Regions from separate parts of the Streptomyces sp. NPDC054863 genome, predicted to be linked through region 2. Evidence: riboswitches for the same ligand, from Rfam matches in the RefSeq annotation. Region 2 holds a riboswitch; the other holds the start of a gene.
The links. Region 2 has a riboswitch for cobalamin ahead of ACWGIG_RS01185 (FecCD family ABC transporter permease). Riboswitches for the same ligand answer to the same signal wherever they lie in the genome.
Positions count from the first base shown of each region.

Region 1 (4,401 bases), on a different contig from region 2:
GCGACCTGCCGGGCGGTGTCGCCGAGCGGCTGGTCGTCCCGCACGAACGACCAGGCGAGCATGGTGACGGGCCCGGTGAGCATGCCCTTGACGGGCTTCTCGGTCAGCGACTGGGCGTACGAGGTCCACGCCACGGTCATCGGCGCGGGCCGGGACACGTCGCCCGCCAGGATCGGCGGCCGGACGTAGCGGGTGCCGTAGGACTGGACCCAGCCGTGCCGGGTGGCGAGGTAGCCCGTCAGCTGTTCGGCGAAGTACTGGACCATGTCGTTGCGTTCGGGCTCGCCGTGCACGAGCACGTCGAGGCCGGCCTTCTCCTGGAAGGAGATCACCTCGCGGATCTCGGCGGCGATCCGCTCGTCGTACGCGGCCCCGTCGATCCGTCCGGACCTCAACCGGGCGCGCGCCGTGCGCAGTTCGCGGGTCTGCGGGAAGGAGCCGATGGTGGTCGTCGGCAACTGCGGCAGTCCGAGTGCGGCCTGCTGGAGGACGGCCCTCTCGGGGTACGGGAGGTCGCGGCGGGCGTCGGTGGCGGTGACGGCCGCGGTGCGGGCGCGCACCGCCGGGTCGCGGGTCAGGGCGGAGGCTTCCCGGGAGGCCAAGGCGTCCCGGTTGGCGCCGAGTTGGGGTGCGATGGCGGCGGTGCCCTCGCGCAGGGCGCGGGCCAGGGTGACGACCTCGTCGGTCTTCTGCCGGGCGAACGCCAGCCAGCGGGCGATCTCGGGGTCCACGTCGGGTTCGGCTGCCGCGTCGAGCGGGACGTGCAGCAGGGAGCAGGACGGGGCGACGTCGACCCGGTCGGCGAGGCCGAGGAGGGTGGCGAGGGTGGTGAGCGAACCGGCGAGGTCGTTGATCCACACGTTGCGTCCGTCGACGACGCCTGCGACGAGCCGCTTGCCGGGCAGCCCGCCGACGGCGGCGAGCGCTTCGACGTGGGCGGCGGCGGGCCCGGTGAAGTCCAGCGCCAGCCCTTCCACCGGGCTCTGGGCGAGCACAGGAAGCGCCTCACCGAGCCGGTCGAAGTAGGAGGCGAGCAGGAGCTGCGGCCGGTCGGTGAGCGCACCGAGGTCGCGGTAGACGCGGGCGACGGTGCTCAGGACCGCGGGCGACCGGTCCTGTACGAGGGCGGGTTCGTCGAGCTGCACCCAACTCGCCCCGGCCGCGCGGAGGTCGGCGAGCACCTCCGCGTACACGGGCAGCAGCCGGTCCACGAGCGTGAGCGGTTCGAAGCCGTCGGCGACGCCGGGCGCGGGCTTGGCGAGCAGCAGGAAGGTGACCGGTCCGACGAGCACCGGCCGGGGCTCGGCGAGTCCCAGCGCGAGCGCTTCGCGCAACTGCTCGACGAGCCGCGTCGAGTCGGCGGCGAAGACGGTGTCGGGCCCCAACTCCGGCACCAGGTAGTGGTAGTTGGTGTCGAACCACTTGGTCATTTCGAGCGGCGCGACCTCGGCGGTGCCGCGTGCCATGGCGAAGTAGCCGTCGAGCGGGTCGGCGGCGAAGGCGCTCCGGTGCCGTTCGGGGATCGCGCCGAGGGTGACGGCGGCGTCCAGGACGTGGTCGTACAACGAGAAGTCTCCGACGGGGACTTCGGTGATACCGGCGTCGGCCAGTTGCTGCCAGACGCCGCGGCGCAGGGCGGCGGCGGTGTCGCGGAGCTCGTCGGCGCTGCCGCGTCCGGCCCAGTACGCCTCGGTGGCCTTCTTCAGTTCGCGGTGCGGGCCCTGCCGGGGGTAGCCGTGCACGGTGGCCCGGACGGGCTGCGGGGTGACGGCACCGGGGGCTGCGGGGGTGGCGGTTCGGTCTGCCACGGAACTCTCCTTCGCGAGTCGCGGGGGATCCCGGGCGACGTACGCGAGGAGGAGCCAGGTCGGCGCAGAAACAGCGGAGTCGGGCGTCCGGGGCGCCAAGAGCACCTGGACCCGTACGCACAGGACCCGCCTGCTTCCCACCGGCCCTCCCACGAGGCCGCCGAGATCGCCGTACGCACGGGTGGCGTACGGGCAGTGGCAGGTCTTCGGACTCGCGGACACGCCCGGAATCGCTCCCGGGCACCTACCGGCCGCCGCTTCCCGGACCGCGAGGTACGCGTGCGTACCGGTCCAGTGCGTATGACGGCTTTCGTTCCCACTCACCGCTGCGGGGCAGTCCCGGATTCCCACCGGGTTCCCTCTTGCGACGCTGCCGCCTGGCGGGCGGAGCGAACCAGCTGCGCCCGCCACACTAGCCCCTCGCGGGGCGGCGGCGCACGTGATCTCCGCCTCCCGGTCCGTACCGCGTCCGGCCCGGTCCCTGCGGCGTCCACCCGTCGGTCCGTGAGGCGTTCACCGCCAACCGGCCTACCCCGGTGGGGGGAATTCCGGCTCGACAGGCTGCGCCCGGCCCTCCCCCGGGGCACCTGTGCCCCATGGCTGACGCGCCCCGCTCCCACCGACCGCCGCACCGGCGCCGCGGGTTCGCGGTGCTGCCCGGGTGCGTCGCGGCGAGCGCCGCGGTGTTCGTCGTGTGCGCCGTGCTTGCCGCGCTGATGATGCCGGGGCTGCCCGGCGCCGATGCCGCGCCGGACGCGCGTCCGCTGTCGGCCGCCGAGTCCGAGGGCATGTCGGACGGCACGGACGCCGAACTGCGGTTGCTCGCCGGGAGTGTGCGCAGGAGCGCCGGCCGCAGTCCGGCGCGGCAGCCCGCCCGTACGGTACGAACCGCCTTTCCCGGCAGGCCTGTTGAGCGGGTCGGCGCGGCGGCCAGGAGCTGGGTGCACACCCGGGTTCCGGTGCCGTATCCGGTGCGCTGTGTGGTGCTGCGCTGCTGAGGAGGACCCCGCCCGCACCGCGCGGGCGGCCCGCAGGTCTCTCCTCCCCTGACGCAATCACCGTACGAAAGAAGGCTTTGCCATGCCCATCGACCCGTTCCTCGCCCTCAACGCCATGATCCGCGCCGAGGTGACCCGGACCGCCGACCCCGCGGCCGACCCCACGGCGAAGCCCGCCGCCCGGCCGACGGCCCGGCCTGCCGCACCGCGCGGGACGCGGACCCACGAGGGCGACGGGGAGGCCGTCTCCCGTACCGACGACGTGGGTTGATCCACCCGGCCGGGGGCGGCGCTGCGCCCCCGGCCCCGCGCGGGTTCGCGGTGCTGCCCCCGGCCCGTGCGTGCGGCGGGCCGGGGCACTCCGTGTGCGGCGTTCGCTCAGAGCGGGCGGTGCATGATGTGCAGTCCGACGTACCCCTGCTCCGGGTGCAGGAAGCCCTCCGGGACGGTGCCGACAATGCGGAAACCGAGCCGCTCGTAGAGGCTTACGGCGTGGGTGTTGCTGGCTGCGACCGCGTTGAACTGCATGGCCCTGAAGCCCCGGGCGCGTGCCCAGTCGAGGGTGTGCTCGACGAGGGCGCGGCCCACGCCCCGGCCGCCGTGGGCGGGGTCGACCATGTAGCTGGCGCTGGCGACGTGGGAGCCGTTGCCGCGCTGGTTGGCGTTCATCTTGGCGGTGCCGAGGATCTCCCCGGCGTCGTCGACGGCGACGACCGTACGGTCCGGGGCGTCCAGCATCCACCAGCCGCGACCCGTCTCCCCGTCGAGGTCGAGGGGGAAGGTGAAGGTGTCACCGGCGGCGGTGATCTTGTGGAAGAAGGGCCAGATCGCGGCCCAGTCGTCGGCGGTGGCTTCTCTGATCAGCATCCGGACAGGGTGCGGCTTCCGGCCCTTTCCCACCAGTTCTTTTCCTCTGCACTCCGTCGCACCCGCACTCGTCCCACTCCTCCTCGACTGGGACGCCAGACATCCCTGTGAGACACTGATGTCTCAGTTGAGTCTTACTAGTCTCGGAACGGGTGTCCCATGTCCTCCCCCGCCGCCTCTCGGCCCGACGCCGGGACCGCTGCCCCGCACCTGGACCCACGGCGCTGGGCCGTCCTCGCGATCCTGTCGGGCAGCCTCCTGCTGATCGCGATGGACACCACGATCCTCAACGTGGCGTTCCCCTCGCTGGTCGCCGACCTCCAGCCGGGCTCGGTCGAGCAGCTGTGGATCATCGACGTCTACGCGCTCATCCTGTCGGGCCTGCTGGTGACGGCGGGCGCGCTGGGCGACCGGATCGGCCGCAAGCGGATGCTGCTGGCCGGATTCGCGATCTTCGCGCTGGCCTCCCTGCTCGCGGTCTTCGCCACCGACGCGTGGCACGTGATCGCGGCCCGTGCGCTGCTCGGCGTCGGTGGTGCGGCGATCATGCCGTCCACGCTGTCGATCCTGCGGCACGTGTTCAGCGACGCCAAGGAGCGCGCCTTCGCGTACGCCGTGTGGGCGGCCGTCTTCGGTGCAGGCATGGCGCTGGGCCCGGTGGTCGGCGGTCTCCTCGTGGAGGACTTCGGCTGGCAGTCCGCGTTCCTGCTGAACCTTCCCGTCGCCGC
Region 1 covers NZ_JBSGZD010000209.1:3,395-7,795, forward strand. The annotation lists gene metE (5-methyltetrahydropteroyltriglutamate--homocysteine S-methyltransferase) at 1-1,808, opposite strand, end outside; cobalamin riboswitch at 1,989-2,223, opposite strand; gene ACWGIG_RS28115 (hypothetical protein) at 2,405-2,806, shown strand; gene ACWGIG_RS28120 (hypothetical protein) at 2,889-3,077, shown strand; gene ACWGIG_RS28125 (N-acetyltransferase family protein) at 3,185-3,673, opposite strand; gene ACWGIG_RS28130 (MFS transporter) at 3,833-4,401, shown strand, end outside.
Region 1: it holds a riboswitch for cobalamin, as region 2 does, so the genes downstream of both, metE (5-methyltetrahydropteroyltriglutamate--homocysteine S-methyltransferase) here and ACWGIG_RS01185 (FecCD family ABC transporter permease) in region 2, are expected to answer to the same signal.

Region 2 (4,401 bases):
CCTCTCCCCGCTACGCGAAAGCAGAGACTTCCGGCTGCTGTACGCCGGATTCCTCGGCGCACTGTTCGGCACGCTGATGACCAGCGTGGCGGTGGCCTGGCAGATCTACGAGCTCACCGGATCCGCCGCCCACGTCGGCCTGGTCAGCCTCGCCAGGGCCTTCCCGCTGGTGGTCGGCGTGCTCGTCGGCGGCGTACTGGCGGACCGTCTCGACCGTCGGACGCTGATGCTCGCCACCCGGCTCCCACTGACCCTCGTCGCAGCCGCGCTGGCGGTCAACGCGCTCCTGGCCGACCCGTACGTCTGGCTCATTTACCTCTGCACCGGCCTGACCGGACTCTTCGCCGGACTCGGCGGCCCGGCCATGCTCGCGGCCATCCCCGCCCTCGTCGGCACCGAACGCCTCGCCGCGGCAGGCGCGTTGACGTCCGCCTCCACCCAGCTGGCGGCCCTGCTCGGTCCGGCCGTCGGCGGTCTGCTCGTCGCGGGTCCGGGGCTCGCCGCCTGCTTCGCCGTCGACGCGGTCGGCTTCCTCGCCTTCTCGCTGGCGCTGCTGTTCGTACGGCCGCTGCCTCCCGCCGCCACCGCCGGCACGGGCAAGGGGGTCAGGCAGTCGTTCGCCGCCGTCGCGGACGGCGTGCGGTACGTGCGGGGGCACCGCCTCATCGTCGGCCTGCTCCTCATCGACGCCGCGGCGATGGTCTTCACGATGCCGCAGGCGCTCTACCCGGTCCTGGCCGACCAGCAGTTCGGCGGCGGCCCCGGAGTCGTCGGGCTGCTGTACGCGGCTCCCGCGCTCGGCGCCCTGGTCGGCGCGGCCACCAGCGGCTGGACCGGCCGGGCGGGCGGCCACGCGCTCATCGGCGCCGTACTGCTCTGGGGCCTCTCCCTCACCGGTTTCGGCGCGACCTCCCTCCTTCCCCTCGCCCTGCTGCTGCTCGCCCTCGCGGGACTCGGCGACCTGATCTCCGAGACCCTGCGCTCCGCCCTCCTCCAGCACGGCACGCCGGACGCACTCCGCGGTCGGGTCAGCAGCCTCTGGATGGTCCAGGCCTCGGTCTCCCCGGCCCTCGGCAACGCGGGCCTCGGCTTCCTCGCCGAACTCACCACCGCCCGCACCGCGGTGATCACCGGCGGCCTGGTCTGCGTCGCCGCCACGCTCGCGGTGGCCGCCGCCTTCCCGGCCCTCCGCGGGGCGACTCTCGCCGAGCCGTCCTGACACCGCGGGGGCCGGGGCAGCACACGGCGGGGGCCGGGGCGGCAGACCGTGAGGGCCGGGGCGGCACACGGCGGGGCCGGGGCGGCAGACGGCGGGGGCCGGGGCGGCTCGGCCTTCGCCCCGACGGCCGACCCGTTAAGCTACAGGCGCCCCGCGGGGGAAGCCGGTCGAATTCCGGCGCTGACCCGCAACGGTGGGCGGAGCGAACTCCACGCTCCGCAAGCCCGATTACCCGCGGCGGTGAAGGCTCCTGACAATTCGCCGTGGACTGCGAGAGGTGCTGCACAGGGCGCCCCGCGTCCCGGGCCGCTGCTTCCGGCGCGCAGCGCACGGCCCGAGGCGAAAGCGAACCGCCCGTGGCCACATCCTTCGCCCATGCCCATGACGCCCATGCCCACGATGCCGACGGCCACGCCCGCGTCGGCACCGGTGACAGCGCCGGGGCCGGTCCCGCGCCACCCCGGCGTGCGTCCGTACCGCTGCTCGTCATCGCCCTGGGGACCGCCCTCCTGCTCTCCCTCGTCTGCGGGGCGGGCATCGGGGCGTCCGGGCTCACCTGGGGCGAGGTGCTGCGGTATCTGTGGGCCGGACTGAGCGGCGGGACGATATCCGCCGAGCAGGTCCCGACGTACACCATCGTCTGGGAACTGCGCTTCCCGCGCGCCGTGCTGGCCGCCGTCGTCGGGGCGGGTCTGGCCGGCATCGGCGTCGCCGCACAGGCCATGGTGCGCAACGCACTCGCCGATCCGTTCGTCCTCGGGATCTCGTCGGGTGCGGCCGTCGGCGCCAACGCCGTGCTGCTTTTCGGGGCGCTCGGGGCGCTCGGCGTCTGGGCGCTGTCCGCGGCGGCCTTCGGCTCCGCGCTCCTGGCGATGGTGCTGGTGTACGCGATCGCCCGCACGCCGCGCGGGCTGACGCCGCTGCGGCTCGTGCTGACCGGGACGGCGATGTTCTACGGCTTCTCGGCGATCACCACGTTCATGGTCTTCGCCGCCGAGCGCGGCGAGGCGGCCCGCTCCGCGATGATGTGGCTGCTCGGCAGCCTCGGCGGCGCCAACTGGGCCTCCGTACCGATCGCCGCCGCAGCCGTGATCGGCGGGCTCGCCCACCTCATGTGGTCCGCGCGCCGGCTGAACGCCCTCGCGATGGGCGACGAGACCGCCGCCTCGCTCGGCGTGGACGCGGGACGGCTGCGCAAGGAGCTGTTCCTGGTGACCGCGGCCGTCACGGGCTGCGTGGTCGCGGTCAGCGGGGCGATCGGCTTCGTCGGCCTGATGGTCCCGCACGCCGTACGCATGCTGGTCGGCGCCGACCACCGGCGGCTGCTCGCCGTCGCCCCGCTCATGGGCGCGGTCCTGCTGGTCTGGGTGGACATCCTGTCCCGCACGGTGCTCGCCCCCGTGGAACTCCCGGTCGGCGTACTCACCGCGGCCATCGGCGTGCCGTGCTTCGTCCTGCTGATGCGCCGCAATTCGTACAGCTTCGGAGGCGTGTGATGCGTATCGACATCGAGGACCTGACCGTCGAGATCGCCGGTGCGCGCCTCGTCGAGGACGTCGTGCTGCACGCCGGTGACGGGCAGCTCGTCGGGCTCGTCGGCCCCAACGGCAGTGGAAAGTCAACCCTGTTGCGCTGTGTCTACCGGGCGCTGCGGCCCGCCGGCGGGACCGTCCGCCTCGACGGCGACGACCTGCACGCGATGACCGCGCGCGAAGGCGCCCGGCGGCTGGCCGCGCTGCCCCAGGAAGCGGTCGCCGAGTTCGACTTCACGGTCACCGAGGTCGTGGAGATGGGACGGCTGCCGCACCAGCGGTCGGTGGCCCGGACCAGCGACGAGGACCGGCAGGTGTGCGCGAGCGCGCTCGCCGGGGTGGGCGCCGCCCACCTCGCGGGGCGCGGCTTCCTCACCCTCTCCGGCGGCGAGAGGCAGCGCGTCCTGATCGCCCGCGCGCTCGCCCAGCAGCCGCGGGTGCTCGTCCTCGACGAGCCCACCAACCACCTCGACATCGCCCAGCAGCTGGATGTGCTCGCCCTGGTGCGCGGCAGCGGGCTGACCGTGCTCACCGCACTGCACGACCTCAACCTCGCGGCCCTCCACTGCGACCTGCTGTACGTCATCGACGCGGGGCGGATCGTCGCCCACGGCGCCCCGCACGACGTGCTCACGCCCGAGCTGCTGGCCGAGGTCTTCGGCGTACGGGCGCACCGCGTGCCGCACCCGGAGTCCGGCGCCGTACAGCTGCTCTTCGACCGCCTCCAGCCCGCCACTCCCTAAGGAACCACGGCCCCATGCGCACACGCCCCGCCGCCCTCGCCACCGTCGCCGCCCTCGCTCTCAGCGGCTGCGGCGCGCAGGTCACCCCGGCCGCCCACGACAAGGCCGCCGGAAGCCACTACCCCGTCACCGTCGAGAACTGCGGCGAGAAGAAGACCTACGCCAAGGCCCCGCAGCGCGTGGTCACCAACGACGTCGGCATCACCGAGATCATGTTCGCGCTCGGCCTCGAAGAGAACATGGCGGGCTTCGTGATGCCCGACGACAAGGGCGACCTGGACTCCGTCCCCTGGAAGGGCGGTTACAGCAAGGTCAAGTGGCTCTCGAAGAAGCAGATCAACAAGGAGATGGCCCTCGACGCCCGCGCCGACCTCGTCTTCGCGGGCTGGAACTACGGCTTCAACGAGGGCGAGGGCTTCACCCCCGCCGATCTCAAGAAGGTCGGCATCGACTCGTACCTGCTGAGCGAGTCCTGCCGCAACGGGCGGGGCGGCACGGCCCGCGGCGTGATGCCGCCGCTCGACGCGCTCTACACCGACCTGGGCAACCTGGGCCGGATCTTCGACGTGGAGGACCGCGCGGAGGCCCTCGTCGCGAAGTTCCGCAAGCAGGTGGCCGACGCGCAGGCCGGAGCCCTCAAGGGCGCCGACCGGCCGCGGGTCTTCCTGTACGACGGCGGGCAGGACAAGCCGTTCACCTCGGGTCTGTACGCCGCGCCGCACGACATCATCACCAGGGCGGGCGGCGACCACGTGATGAAGGACCTCAAGGACAGCTGGGCGACGGTGGGCTGGGAGACCGTCGTCGCACGCGACCCCGAGGTGATCGTGATCAACAACTACGGGGACACGACCGCCGAGCAGAAGCGGAAGTTCCTGAAGTCCTACCCGCCGCTCGCAGGCGTCTC
Region 2 covers NZ_JBSGZD010000003.1:13,811-18,211, forward strand. The annotation lists gene ACWGIG_RS01180 (MFS transporter) at 1-1,219, shown strand, start outside; cobalamin riboswitch at 1,330-1,473, shown strand; gene ACWGIG_RS01185 (FecCD family ABC transporter permease) at 1,699-2,715, shown strand; gene ACWGIG_RS01190 (ABC transporter ATP-binding protein) at 2,715-3,494, shown strand; gene ACWGIG_RS01195 (ABC transporter substrate-binding protein) at 3,509-4,401, shown strand, end outside.